Regions from separate parts of the Streptomyces sp. NPDC001714 genome, predicted to be linked through region 2. Evidence: riboswitches for the same ligand, from Rfam matches in the RefSeq annotation. Region 2 holds a riboswitch; each other region holds the start of a gene.
What was found. Region 2 has a riboswitch for S-adenosylmethionine ahead of thrC (threonine synthase). Riboswitches for the same ligand answer to the same signal wherever they lie in the genome.

Region 1: it holds a riboswitch for S-adenosylmethionine, as region 2 does, so the genes downstream of both, ACFY0P_RS07435 (putative leader peptide) here and thrC (threonine synthase) in region 2, are expected to answer to the same signal.
Region 3: it holds a riboswitch for S-adenosylmethionine, as region 2 does, so the genes downstream of both, ACFY0P_RS17240 (aminotransferase class V-fold PLP-dependent enzyme) here and thrC (threonine synthase) in region 2, are expected to answer to the same signal.

The regions. Positions count from the first base shown of each region.
Region 1 covers NZ_JBIAUL010000002.1:620,651-625,920, reverse strand. The annotation lists SAM riboswitch class IV at 785-898, shown strand; gene ACFY0P_RS07435 (putative leader peptide) at 933-1,049, shown strand; gene ACFY0P_RS07430 (ABC transporter substrate-binding protein) at 1,271-2,890, shown strand; gene ACFY0P_RS07425 (ABC transporter permease) at 2,894-3,853, shown strand; gene ACFY0P_RS07420 (ABC transporter permease) at 3,850-4,773, shown strand; gene ACFY0P_RS07415 (dipeptide ABC transporter ATP-binding protein) at 4,893-5,270, shown strand, end outside.
Region 2 covers NZ_JBIAUL010000015.1:59,713-64,982, reverse strand. The annotation lists gene groL (chaperonin GroEL) at 1-827, opposite strand, end outside; gene ACFY0P_RS33870 (cold-shock protein) at 1,197-1,403, opposite strand; gene ACFY0P_RS33865 (ubiquitin-like small modifier protein 1) at 1,872-2,147, opposite strand; gene thrC (threonine synthase) at 2,191-3,474, opposite strand; SAM riboswitch class I at 3,493-3,655, opposite strand; gene ACFY0P_RS33855 (glucosyl-3-phosphoglycerate synthase) at 3,813-4,757, shown strand; gene ACFY0P_RS33850 (trehalose-6-phosphate synthase) at 4,889-5,270, shown strand, end outside.
Region 3 covers NZ_JBIAUL010000006.1:88,672-93,941, reverse strand. The annotation lists gene ACFY0P_RS17250 (rhomboid family intramembrane serine protease) at 10-804, shown strand; gene ACFY0P_RS17245 (Lrp/AsnC family transcriptional regulator) at 801-1,082, shown strand; gene ACFY0P_RS17240 (aminotransferase class V-fold PLP-dependent enzyme) at 1,280-2,641, opposite strand; SAM riboswitch class IV at 2,823-2,939, opposite strand; gene trpD (anthranilate phosphoribosyltransferase) at 3,335-4,399, opposite strand; gene ACFY0P_RS17230 (cytochrome bc complex cytochrome b subunit) at 4,532-5,270, opposite strand, start outside.

The DNA of each region.
Region 1 (5,270 bases), on a different contig from region 2:
ACGGCCACCGCGGTCGGACAGCGGCGGCCCTCCCGCCTCGGCTCCGGCCCGTCTCCTTCGTTCGCCCAGTCTGCCTGGGCCCCGGTGAGCGGAGGCAGGTCCAGGTGTTCGCGCAGGGTCGTGCCCCGGTACTCGGTGCGGTAGACCCCGCGGGCCTGCAACTCCGGGACGAGTTTGCCGACGACGTCGGTGACCGATGACGGGAGCAGGTGCGGCAGGAGGTTGGAACCGTCGACGGCACGGGTGGTGACGTAACGGGTCCACTCGTCGGCGACGGCCGACGGCGTGCCGACGAACGCGGGGTGACCCGGTGCCACCTCCAGCACCAACTGCCTGATCGACAGTCCGCGTTCGGTGGCCAGTTCTCGCCACTTTCGGCGAGGAGACCGGTCAGCGCCTCCGGGGAGCCGACGTGGCGCAGCCGGCCGGTCCGAGGCCAGGCGGCCAGGCCGTTCAGTCCGGCCAGCCGGTCGGCGCCCGGGACGGCCGTGTCGAGCACCACCTCCACCTCCGCGAAGACCAGGGGTGCACCGGCCTCCCGGGCGGTGGCGGCGCGGGCGGCGATGCCGGCGGGTGTGGGGCGGGCCACCAGGACCACGTCGGCGCGCTCGTCGATGTCCAGCGCGTCCGGAGCGAGGACGACGAGCTGTCCCTGCGGTGGGCGGGGGGTGATCCAAGGTGCGTCCACCATCCGTCCCGGCACGTGAGACAACCCCGTGCTCCCGAACAGGGCGTCACATCGCGGCATTGACGTACGACAAAATCGATCCGTAGCATCACCAACGGCATTGAGTGTCAGCGTCAAGCCCTGGCTCGCTGACCGGCAACCCTCCCGCGCGGTGGGGTGCTCCAGGTGAAAGCCCGGCGGGGTCACCGATGACTCCCGCAAGCGCGTGGCCCCGTGACCGGGGCCGGAGACGGGGAGGTTCGGCATGCGGCACAGCGATGACTCTGCTGCCTCCCCCGCCGACGCCACGGCGTACTCCCGGCTCTCGCGCCGGCGCCACATCGATCTGAAGCGCTCGACCAGCTGCCTCTGTCGGGCCTGACCGGCCCGGCTGCCGCCGGCTGACATCCGTCACCGGCCCCGGCCCCCGCGCGCCGTCCTTCCCCCTCGCCACCGGTTCCCGGTGTCGTCCGCATGCCAACTCCCCTGTCTGCACAGCGCATCCCCGGCCGGAGTCGATCCGCCCGGGCCGCACACACCGTCATGCCTGCGCACATCCGTGCGCGGTCGTGCCCCGGTGACACGAGTAGGAGAAAGCCCTCCGTGACTGCACTTCCGGATTTCAGACCTTCCCGATGGGCGCCCCTGGCCGCGCTCCTGACCACCAGCGTCCTGCTGACCGCGTGCGGCTCGGGCGACGACGGCTCCGGCGGCGGAAGCGGCCAGGCGAAGTCCGGCGGCACCCTGACCTTCGCGGTGGGATCCGACGCCGGCTGCGTGGACCCGCAGCAGGTCGGCAGCAACGACACCATCTACTCGGTGCGCCAGACCGTGGACTCCCTCACCGACCAGGACCCGAAGACCGGCAAGATCGTGCCGTGGCTCGCCAAGAGCTGGGACATCAGCGCCGACGCGACGACGTTCACGTTCCACCTGCGGTCGGGCGTCACCTTCAGCGACGACTCGAAGCTGACCGCCCAGGTGGTCAAGGACAACTTCGACGCGGTGCCGAACCTCGGCGCCCTGGGCACCCTCGCCGAGGGCTATCTCAGCGGCGCCAAGAGCACCACGGTGGTCGACCCGCTCACCGTCAAGGTGTCCTTCAAGCAGCCCAACGCCCAGTTCCTCCAGGCGACTTCGACCCACTCGCTGGGGATCGAGTCCTCGGCGAGCGTCAAGAAGAGCCCGCAGCAGAAGTGCAGCGACGGGGTGATCGGATCCGGGCCGTTCGTGCTCAAGCAGTACGTGCAGAACCAGTCGATCACCCTGGGCAAGCGCACCGGGTACGACTGGGGTTCCTCGCTGTGGTCGAAGAAGGGCGAGGCCTACCTGGACAAGCTGGTGTTCAAGGTCGTGCCCGAGGCAGGGGTGCGGGCCGGCAGTCTCCAGTCCGGGCAGGTGGACGCGATCAGCAGCGTCGGCAAGGCCAACGAGGCAGCGCTCAAGGGCGGCCAGGTCACCCTGCAGAGCCGGGCCAACCCCGGTGTGGTGTTCGGCCTCGGGCTGAACAACTCCCGGCCCCTGCTGAAGGACGCGAAGGTCCGTCAGGCGATCTCGGCCGCCATCGACCGGAAGCAGATCGCCGACACGGTCTTCCCGACCGGCACCCGGCCGGCGACCAGCGTCCTGGCGCACACCACGCCCGACTACACCGATCTCTCCTCGGACCTCGCGCTCGACACGGCCAAGGCCAAGTCGCTGCTGGATGCGGCCGGTTGGAAAGCGGGCAGCGACGGTATCCGCGCCAAGGACGGCAAGAAGCTGACCCTGACCGTCAGCTGGTTCCCCAACGCGGCCACCAACCAGCCCGCGCTGGAGCTGGTCCAGCAGCAGCTCAAGGCCGTCGGGATCGACGTGGTGCTCAAGCAGCTCCCGGTCACCCAGTTCGCCACCACACTCCAGTCGGGTGACTTCGACGTGGTGTGGGGGAACGTGACCCGCGCCGACCCGGACATCCTGCGCAGCTCCTTCTCCTCCCAGCTGGGCAACTTCTACCACCTGCCCGCCAGTTCGCTGGACACGGCACTGTCCGCGCAGGCCGCGACCACGGACACCGCGAAGCGCGAGGAGCTGGTGTCGGAGGCGCAGAAACTGATCGTGCAGAACGCGTACAACGTGCCGGTGGTGGAGCTCCAGACCCAGCTCGGCGTCTCGAAGAAGGTGCACGACCTGGAATTCGACTCCGGCAGCCGCGTCCAGCTGCACGACACCTGGATCGGCTAGCGGATGCGCCGCTATGTGATCAAACGGCTGGCGCAGGCGGTCGGGGTGCTGTGGGCGGCCTACACGGTGTCGTTCCTGGTCCTGGACTTCCTGCCGGGTGACCCGGTCTCGGCGATGGCCGGGGCCGGAATGGACACGGGGCAGGTCGACCCGGCCCAACTCGCCAGGCTGCGGCACGAGTACGGCTTCGACAAGCCGGTGCTGGTGCAGTACGCGGAGTATCTGGGCCGGGCGGTGCGCGGGGACTTCGGCGACGCGGTCTCCACCGGCCGCCCGGTGACCTCCACGCTCGCCGACGCGCTGCCGCAGACACTCCAGCTGACCGGTGCCGCGCTGCTGCTGGCGGTGGTCCTCGGCGGCGGCCTCGCGGTGGTGGCGACGTACACCTCGCAGCGGTGGCTGCGGCAACTGCTGCTGTCGCTGCCCCCGCTGGGGGTGTCGGTCCCGACGTTCTGGGTGGGGCTGCTGCTCGTCGAGGCGTTCTCCTTCAAGCTCCACTGGTTCCCGGCCTTCGGCAACGACGGGCTGAAGGGGCTGGTACTGCCGGCGCTCACGCTGGCGGTCCCGACCGGCGCGCAGGTCGCCCAGGTGCTGGCGAAGAGCCTGCTGACCGCACTGGACCAGGCCTATGTGGAGACCGCGCGGGCCAAGGGCGCGGGCCGGTGGCGGGTACATCTGCGGCACGCGCTGCGCAACGCGTCACTGCCGGCGCTGACGGTCGTGGGCCTGCTGGTCGGGCAGCTGATCGCGGGTTCGGTGGTGGTCGAGACGGTGTTCTCCCGCGACGGTCTGGGCCGGGTGACCGCGGGAGCGGTCACCACCCAGGACATCCCGCTGGTCCAGGGGGTGGTGGTGTTCGGCGCGCTGATCTTCGTGGCGACGAACCTGCTCGTGGACCTCGTCTATCCGCTGCTGGATCCGCGGATCGTGGTGGCCTCCGACAGAAGGGCGAGCTTCGCATGAGTCAGAGCCTTGTCGACGACCGGGCCGAGGCCGCCCTCGGCCTCGCCCGGCCGGTCGGGGACGGAACCCCCGCGGAGCCCGGCCGCCCCGCCGGGATCCGCCGGGTGTCCCGTTTCCTGCTGCGCCGCCCCGGTCTGCTGCTGTCCGCCGTCGTCCTCGTGCTGGTGGTACTGGCCGCCTTCTGGCCGGACCTGTTCACCTCGCAGGACCCCCTGAAGGGGGTGCCGTCCCAGAACTTCCGCGGCCCGAGCGGCAGTCACTGGTTCGGCACCGACGAGCTCGGCCGCGACGTCTTCTCCCGGGTGGTCCACGGCGCCCAGCTCTCCCTCAAGGCCACGCTGATCGCGGTCCTGGTCGCGTTCGTCGTCGGCGGTCTGCTCGGCGTGGTCGCCGGATTCGTGGGCCGCTGGGTGGACGACGTGCTGATGCGCTTCGTCGACGTCCTCCTCGCCATCCCCGCGCTGTTCCTGTCGCTGGCGCTGGTCACCGCGCTCGGGTACGGGACGGTGAAGGTGGCCGTCGCGGTCGGTATCGCCAGCGTCGCCTCCTTCGCGCGGGTGGCGCGGGCGGAGGTGCTGCGGGTGCGGCAGGCGGTCTTTGTCGAGGCGTCCCGGTCCTGCGGCGCCCGCTGGTACTCGGTGCTCGGCCGGCACGTCCTGCCCAACGCCGCAGGACCGGTGATCGTGCTGGCCACTCTGGACTTCGGCTCCTCGATCCTGGCCGTGTCGGCGCTGAGCTTCCTCGGCTACGGCGCACCGCCGCCCGCCCCGGAGTGGGGGACGTTGATCTCCGACGGCCGCAACTACCTGGCCAACGCCTGGTGGCTGACCGCGCTGCCCGGTCTGGCGATCGCCGCGACCGTACTGGCCGCCAACCGCGTCGCGCGGGCGCTGGACGGCGAATGGGCACGGCAGCGATGACCCATGACGCACGCGAGAGCGACGAGGCACACAAGAACGGTGAGGCACGCGAGAACGGTGACGCGCACGAGAACGATGACGCGCACGAAAACGGTGACGCACACGAGAACGGTGAGGACGTGACCACACCAGTCCTGGAGATCCGCGGCCTGTCCGTGTCGTACCGGACCCGGGGCGGCACGGTGCCGGCCGTGCGCGGCGTGGACCTGGACGTATGGCCAGGGCAGGTGACCGCCGTGGTCGGCGAGTCCGGCTCCGGCAAGAGCACCACCGCACACGCCGTCACCCGGCTGCTGGCGGCGAACGGCACCATCGACGCGGGCACGGTCCGCTTCGGCCGGCACGACCTGGCCACCCTCTCCGAGGCGGAGCTGCGTACCGTGCGCGGCGCGCAGATCGGACTGGTCCCGCAGGATCCGACGGTCTCGCTCAACCCCGTCAAACGGATCGGCGAGCAGGTCGCCGAGGTGCTGCGCATCCACGGCCTGGCGACCCGG
Region 2 (5,270 bases):
GCCTTGACGGCGACGGACTTGAAGGTGCCGCGGATCTTGTTGACGACCAGGGTCGACAGGGCCTCGCCCTCGACGTCCTCGGCGATGATCAGCAGCGGCTTGCCCGACTGCATGACCTTCTCCAGGAGCGGGAGCAGGTCCTTGACGGAGCCGATCTTCGAGTTGGCGATCAGGATGTACGGGTCGTCGAGGGACGCCTCCATACGCTCCATGTCGGTGGCGAAGTACGCCGAGATGTAGCCCTTGTCGAAGCGCATACCCTCGGTGAGCTCCAGCTCCAGACCGAAGGTCTGGGACTCCTCGACGGTGATGACGCCTTCCTTGCCGACCTTGTCCATCGCCTCGGCGATGAGCTCGCCGATCTGGGTGTCGGCGGCGGAGATGGAGGCCGTGGAGGCGATCTGCTCCTTGGTCTCGACGTCCTTCGCCTGCTCGAGCAGGGCACCGGAGACAGCCTCGACGGCCTTCTCGATACCGCGCTTCAGGGCCATCGGGTTGGCGCCGGCGGCGACGTTGCGCAGGCCTTCCTTGACCAGGGCCTGGGCGAGGACGGTCGCGGTGGTCGTACCGTCACCGGCGACGTCGTCCGTCTTCTTGGCGACTTCCTTGACCAGCTCGGCGCCGATCTTCTCGTACGGGTCCTCCAGCTCGATCTCCTTGGCGATGGACACACCATCGTTGGTGATCGTGGGGGCGCCCCACTTCTTCTCAAGGACGACGTTGCGGCCCTTGGGGCCGAGGGTGACCTTGACGGCGTCGGCGAGCTGGTTCATACCGCGCTCAAGGCCGCGCCGCGCCTCCTCGTCGAACGCGATGATCTTGGCCATGTGAAGTGGTCCCTCCAGGACTGGGGGTGAGTCTTCGGACCGCGCCCGCGCCCGCGACGGACGGCTCGCCGACCCGTGGGTTCCTTGCCCCACCCGGTCTGCGGGCCTCACCGACCCGGTCCTTCGTTGTCACTCTCACCTTCAGAGTGCTAACGCCAATGATTAGCACTCGGCCCAGGAGAGTGCAAGGCGCGCTCGCGAAGCGAGTGCTCGTTGGGGGGTGGCGGTCGGGCGACGGGCGGGCGCAAGCGGCTCTCGAGGACCGGGGCCCGGGAACATGGCTCAGGACATGCCGAAGGGCTCGTGCCCCGGGAGGCACGAGCCCTTCGAAGAAGTACAGAAGAACGTCGCTGTCAGTCGGCGCGTGCTTCAGCTGGTCGCCAGCCGGACCATGTCCGCCTGCGGCCCCTTCTGGCCCTGCGAGATCTCGAAATCGACCCGCTGACCCTCTTCCAGGGTGCGGTAGCCGTCCATCTGAATCGCGCTGTAGTGGACGAAAACATCCGCACCACCGTCGACCGCGATGAAGCCGTACCCCTTCTCCGCGTTGAACCACTTGACGGTGCCCTGAGCCATGCCTAACTCCCCTATTACTGGCCCTTGCACAGATCCACACTTCGCGGATCCGGGTCAGACCTCACCCCCCATTGGTTGGGGGCGTGCGCCGGAACGCGTCGACCGCGGCTGAATGTATCTGTCCAACTGCCGTCTGCAACAGGTCAATCGGACGAGAATTCTGGACGGACGGGGTCCGGAATGTAGCAAGAATTCGGCCGAATTCAGGGCAAGTCGGGCCCCATAAAGGCCACAAAAGCCGCATAAAACCCACGCACTTTGGCTACTTCTTGGCGGGCTCGCGGTATCGAATACGGGGCCCGCGACCTGGAGATCGGGGCCGTGTTCCCCAACTGTACCGCGCTCAACCACACAGAATTGCCCCCTCCGCTTCTCTCACGGAGGGGGCAATCAGGTGAACAGTCGGTGATCGGCGTTACCGAAGGTAATGTTCGGTCATTCGATCAGCCTGTCAAGCAGGTCCGCAGGTCAGCCGCCGGCGACGGCCGGGATGATGGAGACGCCGGCCCCGTCCGGGGTGGCGGTCTCCAGGCCCTGCTCGAACCGCACGTCGTCGTCGTTGACGTACACGTTGACGAACCGGCGCAGCTTGCCCTGGTCGTCGAGAACGCGTGCGGAGATCCCGGTGTGGTTCTTCTCCAGGTCCGAGATGACCTCGCCGAGAGTGGCCCCCTCGGCGGCGACTTCGGCCTGACCACCGGTGTAGGTGCGCAGGATGGTCGGGATGCGAACAGTGACGCTCACGTTTTTACCTCCGGTCTGGGCAACGCCCTATTTCTCAGGGGACTCAGGCGAGCCCGGCCTCGCGGAAAGACTCGAGATTCGGGCGAATGGTCGCGGTGAGCCCGGTCCCCGCGACCGCGTCCAGCGTCTTCAGTCCATCACCGGTGTTGAGTACAACGACCGACTTCGCCGGATCAATCAACCCATTCTCAATGAGCTTTTTGGTGACTCCAACCGTCACCCCGCCGGCGGTTTCCGCGAAGATTCCCTCGGTCCGCGCCAGCAGCTTGATGGCGTCGACGACCTGCTCGTCGGTGACGTCCTCCACGGCACCGCCGGTGCGCCGCGCGATGTCCAGGACGTACGGCCCGTCGGCCGGGTTGCCGATGGCGAGGGACTTGGCGATGGTGTTCGGCTTCTGCGGACGGACCACGTCGTGGCCCTCCTTGTAGGCCACCGACACCGGCGAGCACCCCTCGGCCTGGGCGCCGAAGATCTTGTACGGCTTGTCCTCGACGAGACCGAGCTTGATCAGCTCCTGCAGACCCTTGTCGATCTTCGTGAGCTGCGAGCCGGAGGCGATCGGGATGACCAGCTGGTCCGGGATCCGCCAGCCGAGCTGCTCGCAGATCTCGTACGCCAGGGTCTTGGAGCCCTCCGCGTAGTACGGCCGCAGGTTGACGTTGACGAAGCCCCAGCCCTCGCCGGCCGGGTCGCCGATCAACTCGGAGCAGAAACGGTTCACGTCGTCGTAGTTGCCCTCGATGCCGACGAGCTCGCCGCCGTAGATCGCGGCCATGACGACCTTGCCCTGCTCCAGGTCGTGCGGGATGAACACGCAGGAGCGGAAGCCGGCCCGGGCGGCGGCGGCGCCGACCGCGCCGGCCAGGTTGCCGGTGGAGGAGCAGGAGAGGGTGGTGTAGCCGAAGGCGCGGGCGGCCTCGACGGCCTGGGCGACGACCCGGTCCTTGAAGGAGTGCGTCGGGTTGCCGGAGTCGTCCTTCACGTACAGCCCGCCGGTCACCCCCAGCTCCTTCGCCAGGTTGTCGGCCTTGACGAGCTTGGTCCAGCCGGGGTTGATGTTCGGCTTGGTGGCCACGTCCGCGGGGACGGGCAGCAGCGGCGCGTAGCGCCAGATGTTCGCGGGACCCGCTTCGATCCGCTTGCGGAGCTCCTCGGTGTCGTAGGCCGAGAAGTCGTACGCGATCTCCAGCGGGCCGAAACACTCCTCGCAGGCGAACACCGGGCCGAGCGGCACCCGGTGACCGCACTCGCGGCAGCTGAGGGCAGCGGCGGGACCGAGGTCGACGGTGGAATCCGTGGTGCTTGCAACAGTCTGCACAGCCATGTGAGGCGAGGCCCTTTCTCCTCATCTTCCTCACGACGCATCTCGCCGTGAGACGGATTTGGCACCTTCCCTAGCCGGGAGCCTCGCGAGCGATCGACACTGATCGGCGATCTACGAGTAACCGACTGGAGGGTTGCCGGGGCTTCAACGGGCCGTATCCCTCTGCCCCTCTGGATGAGCGGTATGCGGTTGTCAGCGCCGGGTGGCCTCAGGACATGCGATGGTCATCGGCGTTGTTCAAGACTGTAACCGAAGGCCAGGACAGTTGAGAGAGTCGTCCGAACCGCGAGATGGATCACACCTCGTCGTGTGACCGTGACAGTGAGGAGCCGCTGACCGTGCTGGAAGAAGTCGAGCGCTGGCTGGCCACCCGCTCCTGGTCCGTAACCGATCGTCCCCTGCACCGGGTCATGGCCGCCAAACGGTCCTCCGGACAGACGGTCAGCGTCGTGCTGCCCGCGCTCAACGAGGAGGAGACCGTCGGCGACATCGTCGCGATCATCCGCCACGACCTCATGCAGCAGGTACCGCTCGTCGACGAGATCGTGGTCGTCGACTCCGGCTCCACCGACCGCACGGCGGCCGTCGCCGCGGCGGCCGGCGCCCGCGTCGTGCACCGCGACGCGATCCTGCCCCGCATCCCGGCCGCCCCCGGCAAGGGCGAGGTCCTCTGGCGCTCCCTCCTGGTCACCACCGGGGACGTCGTCTGCTTCATCGACGCCGACCTGCGGGAGTTCTCCTCCGACTTCGTCACCGGGATCGTCGGCCCGCTGCTGACCGACCCGGACGTGGACCTGGTCAAGGCGATGTACGACCGCCCGCTCGCCGGCACCGCCGGGCAGGGCGGCCGGGTCACCGAGCTGATGGCCCGTCCGCTGCTGAACATGCACTGGCCGCAGCTGGCCGGCTTCGTCCAGCCGCTCGGCGGCGAGTACGCGGCCCGGCGCAGCCTCCTCGAACAGCTCCCCTTCCCGGTCGGCTACGGCGTGGAGCTGGGCATGCTGGTCGACGCCCTGCACCTGGTGGGCCTCGACGCGCTGGCTCAGGTCGACGTCGGCGTCCGCAAGCACCGCCACCAGGACGGCCAGGCCCTCGGCCGGATGTCCGCCGCGATCTACCGCACGGCCCAGCTCCGGCTGGCCCGCGGCCACCTGATCCGCCCCTCCCTCACCCAGTTCGAACGGGGCGAGGACGGCTTCGAACCGCGCACCTACTCCGTGGACACGGAGGAACGGCCGCCGATGGCGGAGATCGCGGAGTACGCCGAGCGCCGGGTGGCGTGAGCGACGTCGCCGTAGGGCCGCGTACCGGATGGCGTGACTTCGTCGTACGGCCGTATACGGCGGCGCGTCGGGCGCGGCCGTACGTTTGAGCGTTTACGGGCCGGGCTAGGTTGTGGCGTATGGCTTCCCCCATGGCTTCCACCGGCGGTGCCGAGGTGCTGGTCGCCTCGAACCGCGGCCCGGTCTCGTACGACCTGCGCGAAGACGGTTCGCTGTACGCCAAACGGGGCGGCGGCGGACTGGTCTCGGGACTGTCGGCCATCGGGCCGGACGCGAACGCGGTGTGGGTGTGCGCGGCGCTGAGCGACGGTGACCGGGAGGCGGTGCGCCGGGCCGAGGGGGGCAGGCTGCCGGCCGGGGACACCGGGCGGCAGCAGGTCCGGATGCTCGACATCGACGCGGAGGTGTTCTCCGACGCGTACAACGGCATCGCGAACTCGGTCCTCTGGTTCGTCCACCACATGCTCTACCAGACCCCGCTGGAGCCGGTCTTCGACGCGGAGTTCCGGCGGC
Region 3 (5,270 bases), on a different contig from region 2:
TCTATGTCCATGATCGGCAACTGGAACACGACGGCCGCCCGGACCCTGCGGAGCCTGCGGGGCACGTCCGCGCCCATGACGTACACCCTGATCGCCGTGTGCTGCCTGATCTTCGTGCTGGGCCCCGTCTCGGGCTTCACCCCGTCCTATGGCACCGGAGAGGCCCTCGCGACCGCCCAGCGGGCGTACTTCCGGCACTGGGGGGTGGTGCCCGCCGATCTGTTCGACGGCCCGGCCCGGGAGGCGCTCACCCCGGCCACGGCGCTGTTCATCCACGGCAGCTGGGTGCACCTGCTCGGCAACATGCTCTTCCTCTTCGTCTTCGGGGCGATGACCGAGGAACGGATGGGTCGCGTGGAGTTCACGCTCTTCTACGTGGGCTGCGGCTATCTCGCCCTGCTCGGCTACGCGGCCGCCAACGCCACGTCCCAGCAGTCGCTGGTAGGCGCGTCCGGGGCGATCTCGGCGGTCCTCGGAGCGTTTCTGTACCTGTTCCCCAGCGCTCGCGTGACCAGTCTCCTCCCCTTCCTCTTCTTCCTCCCGCTCCGATTCCCGGCCTGGGTGGTCCTCCCCTTCTGGGCGGCCCTCCAGTGGCTGGCCCTGAACCAGGCCCCCTCCGGCCCCGGCGTGGCCTACCTCGCCCACCTGGTCGGCTTCGGACTCGGGTTCGGCTACGCGTGGGTGCGGTACAGAAAAAAGAAGGGCGCGCAGCGCGGCCTTGGAAGGGCGGTGGTGGGCGACGGGCGGGCGACTAAAGTGAGGACCGCCCCAGCTCCGGCACCCGAGGGAGAGAACCAGCCGTGATCACCGCGATCGTCCTCATCAAGACCAGCGTGGACCGGATCCCCGAGATCGCGGAACGGATCGCCGCGCTGGAGAGCGTCAGCGAGGTCTTCTCCGTCACCGGTACGTACGACTTGATCGCCATGGTCCGGGTGAAGCAGCACGAGGACCTGGCCGAGGTCATCCCCGGCTCCATCAGCAAGATCCCCGGCGTGGAGGCCACGGACACGCACGTCGCGTTCCGCACGTACTCCCAGCACGACCTGGAGGCGGCGTTCGCGATCGGCCTGGACAGCTAGTAGGCACCGCCCACTGAAGCGCCCCGTCAGGGGCGCGGGGAACTGCGCGACAAGCCCCCGCGGACCCGCAGTGGAGCACGGAGCTCCGTGCCCGGCCGCAGGCCGGTGGGGGCTGAGCGCGCAGTTCCTCCCCCAGCCTTCGGCCGGGGGTACCCCCAGCGCCCCTGACGGGGCGCTGCCCCTGAGGTCGGTCTGGATCACACCGCCGGGACGCAGCGGCCGTCCTCCGTGCGGTACGTCCACTTGGCGCCGTCGGCGACCAGTTCCCGCACCGCGTTCACGAAGCGCTCCACGTGCTCGTCCGGCGTTCCCGCCCCGAAGCTCACCCGGATCGCGTTGAGGGACTTCTCGCCCGGTGCCGCCTCCGGCGCCCCGCACTCGCCCTGGGTCTGGGGGTCGGAGCCCAGCAGGGTCCTGACCAGCGGGTGGGCGCAGAAGAGGCCGTCGCGGACGCCGATGCCGTACTCGGCGGAGAGCGCGGCGGCGAAGTGGGAGCTGTTCCAGCCGTCCACCACGAAGCTGATCACGCCGACGCGGGGGGCGTCGTCGCCGAAGAGGGAGAGGACCCGGACCTCGGGGACCTCGGCCAGCCCCGCCCGCACCTTCTCGATCAGGTGCCGCTCGCGGGCGACCAGGGTGTCGAAGCCGGCCTCGCTGAGTGCCTTGCAGGCGGACGCGATGGAGTAGGCGCCGATGACGTTGGGCGACCCGGCCTCGTGCCGCGCCGCGCTCTCGTGCCACTCCACGGCCACCCCCCCGTCCTCGCGCCGGGTGACCTTGCGGCTGGCGCCGCCGCCCGCGAGGTACGGCTCGGCCGCCTGCAGCCAGTCGGCGCGGCCGGCCAGGACGCCGGAGCCGAAGGGGGCGTACAGCTTGTGACCGGAGAAGGCGACCCAGTCGACGTCCAGGTCCCGGACGGAGACAGGGTGGTGCGGGGCCAGCTGGGCGGCGTCCAGGACGATCCGGGCGCCGTGCGCGTGCGCGGCGGCCGCGAGCTGCCGGACGGGCCACAGCTCGCCGGTGACGTTGGACGCGCCGGTGACGCAGACCAGGGCCGGGCCGTGCGGGTCCCGGTCGGCGAGGGCGCGTTCCAGGGTCTCGACGGCCTGCCGCGGGGTGCGGGGGGCGTTGAGGTAGGTGACCCGGGCGTCCTGCCACGGCAGCAGGGAGGCGTGGTGCTCGGTCTCGAAGACGAAGACCTGGCAGTCGGCGGGGAGGGCGCGGGCCAGGAGGTTCAGGGAGTCCGTCGTCGAGCGGGTGAAGACGAGCTGGTCGTCGGGGCGGCAGTCGAGGAACTCGGCGACGGTGCGGCGGGCGTTCTCGAAGAGGTCCGTGGAGAGCTGGGAGAGGTAGCCGGCACCGCGGTGGACGCTTCCGTAGTAGGGCGCGTACGCCGCCACGTCGTCCCAGACCCGCTGGAGGGCTGGGGCGCTGGCCGCGTAGTCGAGGGCGGCGTAGGTGACCTCGCCGCCGGTGACGAGCGGGACGGTGACATCACGGCCCAGAACGGGCAGCGGGGAACAAACGGACTGGGCGGAGGCAGCGGTGGAGACGGACATGGCGGAACTCCCGTGAGAGGCGTGGCGGAATCACCGTGCGAGCGCGCGGACGACCGCGGCTCCAGCACGGGGAAAGAGAAAAAGGGGATGCAAAGGGATGCGGAGGCGGGGCTCTGCGGCCCTATCGCATTCGCTTGCTCACGGAAGACTCCTCGACGACCAGGACCCCTGGTGTACGAGGGGTCCGCGCTTGCCGCAGACCTCGCTGCCTGCGGCCTGGTCTTCACCCGGGGCACCCCGCCACGGACGGAGGGTTGCCGGACAGTCGGCCGGGGCCTCATGACTGTCACTCATGACCTGGGAAGAAACGTAGGTGAAGTGATCGCGGCCGCGCAACTCCTGTCCGGATGACGGGACGGGCGCGAGGACGGCTCGGCACCGCCGGGAAGGCCGTTCATGGTTGCGCGCCGTTGCGGCGGAAAACATGACCGGCCAGCGGAAGAGACCAGGCAGAAGACCCGACCGGAAGAGGAAGCGGCGACGACTCCCCGTGCGGGACGGCCGTGCCCGTGCGCAGTCAGACACCGCCGAGAAGGGTGTGTGCGCGCTCGCCGTTGCGGCGGAGAAGAAGGTGCACGCCGGTCCATTGTCAGCGGCACCGTGCCGGCGTCCTCTTTCCGCCGCAACGGCGATCGGCCGCGACGGCGGGGCCCGGCGGTGCCGGACCCCGTCCCAGCCGCCTGGGCCGGCCCCCTACTTGTTCGTCGCCGCCGCCCAGCGCTCCAGGACCAGCTTGGCCGCACCCGAGTCGATCGACTCGGCCGCCCTGTCCATGCCGGCGCGGAGCTGCTCGGCCAGGGTCCCGGCGGCCGGGTCGAGGGCCACCAGGGCCGCCGCGGAGTTCAGCAGCACCGCGTCCCGCACGGGACCCTGCTCGCCGTCCAGCAGCCTGCGGGCGACCTCCGCGTTGTACGACGGGTCGCCGCCCCGCAGCGCCTCCACGGGGACCAGGTCGATACCGACGTCACGGGGGTCGAAGGTCTCCTCCGTGACCTTGCCGTCGCGGACGATCCAGACGTGGGACGTGGCGGTCGTCGTCAGCTCGTCGAGGCCGTCGTCGCCGCGGAAGACCAGCGAGGAGTTGCCGCGCTCCGCGAAGACGCCCGCGACGACCGGGGCCATGCGCGGGTCCGCGACGCCGACCGCCTGGGCCCGCACCCGCGCGGGGTTGGTCAGCGGGCCGAGGATGTTGAAGACCGTGCGGATGCCCAGCTGGCCGCGCGCGGCGCCCGCGTGTCGCAGCGCCGGGTGGAACTTGATGGCGAAGCAGAAGGTGATGCCCGCCTCCTCGGCGACCTCGGCGACCCGCTGCGGGGTCAGGTCGAGGTTGACTCCGAGCTTCTCCAGGACGTCGGAGGCCCCGGACGCGGAGGAGGCCGCGCGGTTGCCGTGCTTGACGACCTTCGCGCCGGTGCCTGCGACCACCAGCGCCGACATCGTGGAGATGTTCACCGTCTTCGCGCCGTCGCCGCCGGTGCCGACGATGTCGACCGTGCGGCCCGGCACCTCGATGACGTTGGCGTGCTCGTACATCGTGCGGACGAGCCCGTTGATCTCCTCGACCGTCTCGCCCTTGGCCCGCAGGGCGACGACGAAGCCCGCGATCTGGGCGTCGGTGGCCTGGCCGCGCATGATCTGGTCCATCGCCCAGGCCGTCGCCTCGGCGCTCTGGTCCTGGCCGTACAGCAGCGCGTTCAGTACCCCGGGCCAGGAACGGCCCGCCGCGGTGTCGCCTCCAGCGGGGGTCACAGCGCTCATAAAGCCGCTCCTGATCGTCGTACGGGCAACAGAGGTTCTCAGGACTACCCTATCCAGCTCCGAGCACGGCGAAGGGCCCCCGTCCGTACCCCGGACGGGGGCCCTTCGACCGTGGCGTGGCGACGCGGTCGATCAGTGGTGGCCGTGGCCGCTCGTGATCTCCTTGTACTCCTCGACAGTCGGCTTCGGGATCTGGTTGTCCTCGCCGTAGTAGGCGTTGCTCAGCTTGGCGCGGAGCTTCTCGGAGCCCTTGATCTTGCGCTCGACCCCGTTCTCGTCGACCGCCGGGCCGACCTGGGCCGGCTCGTACTGGTGGTGCGCCGTGAGGGTGTGCAGCTGCTCCTGCGAGAGCGGCTCGTGGACCTCGATGAACTCACCGTGCGGCAGCCGCTTGATGATGCCGGTCTCGCGGCCGTGCAGCACCTTGTCCTTGTCCCGGCGCTGCAGGCCGAGGCAGATCCGCTTGGTGATGATGAACGCGATCACCGGTCCGGCGAAGAAGAAGATCCGGACGAACCAGGTCACGTCGTTGATCGACAGGTGGAAGTGGGTGGCGATGAGGTCGTTGCCACCACCGACCAGACCCACCATGTACACGGTCACCCAGGCGACACCGAAGGCGGTGCGGGTCGGGGCGTTGCGCGGACGGTCCAGGATGTGGTGCTCGCTCTTGTCGCCGGTGACCCAGGACTCGATGAACGGGTAGACCGCGATGGCCGCGAGGACCAGACCGAACAGGATCAGCGGGATGAAGACGCCCAGGACCAGGGTGTGGCCCCAGAAGTTGATCTCCCAGCCCGGCATGTAACGGATCAGACCCTCGGCGAAGCCCATGTACCAGTCGGGCTGGGCGCCGGTGGACACCTGGTCC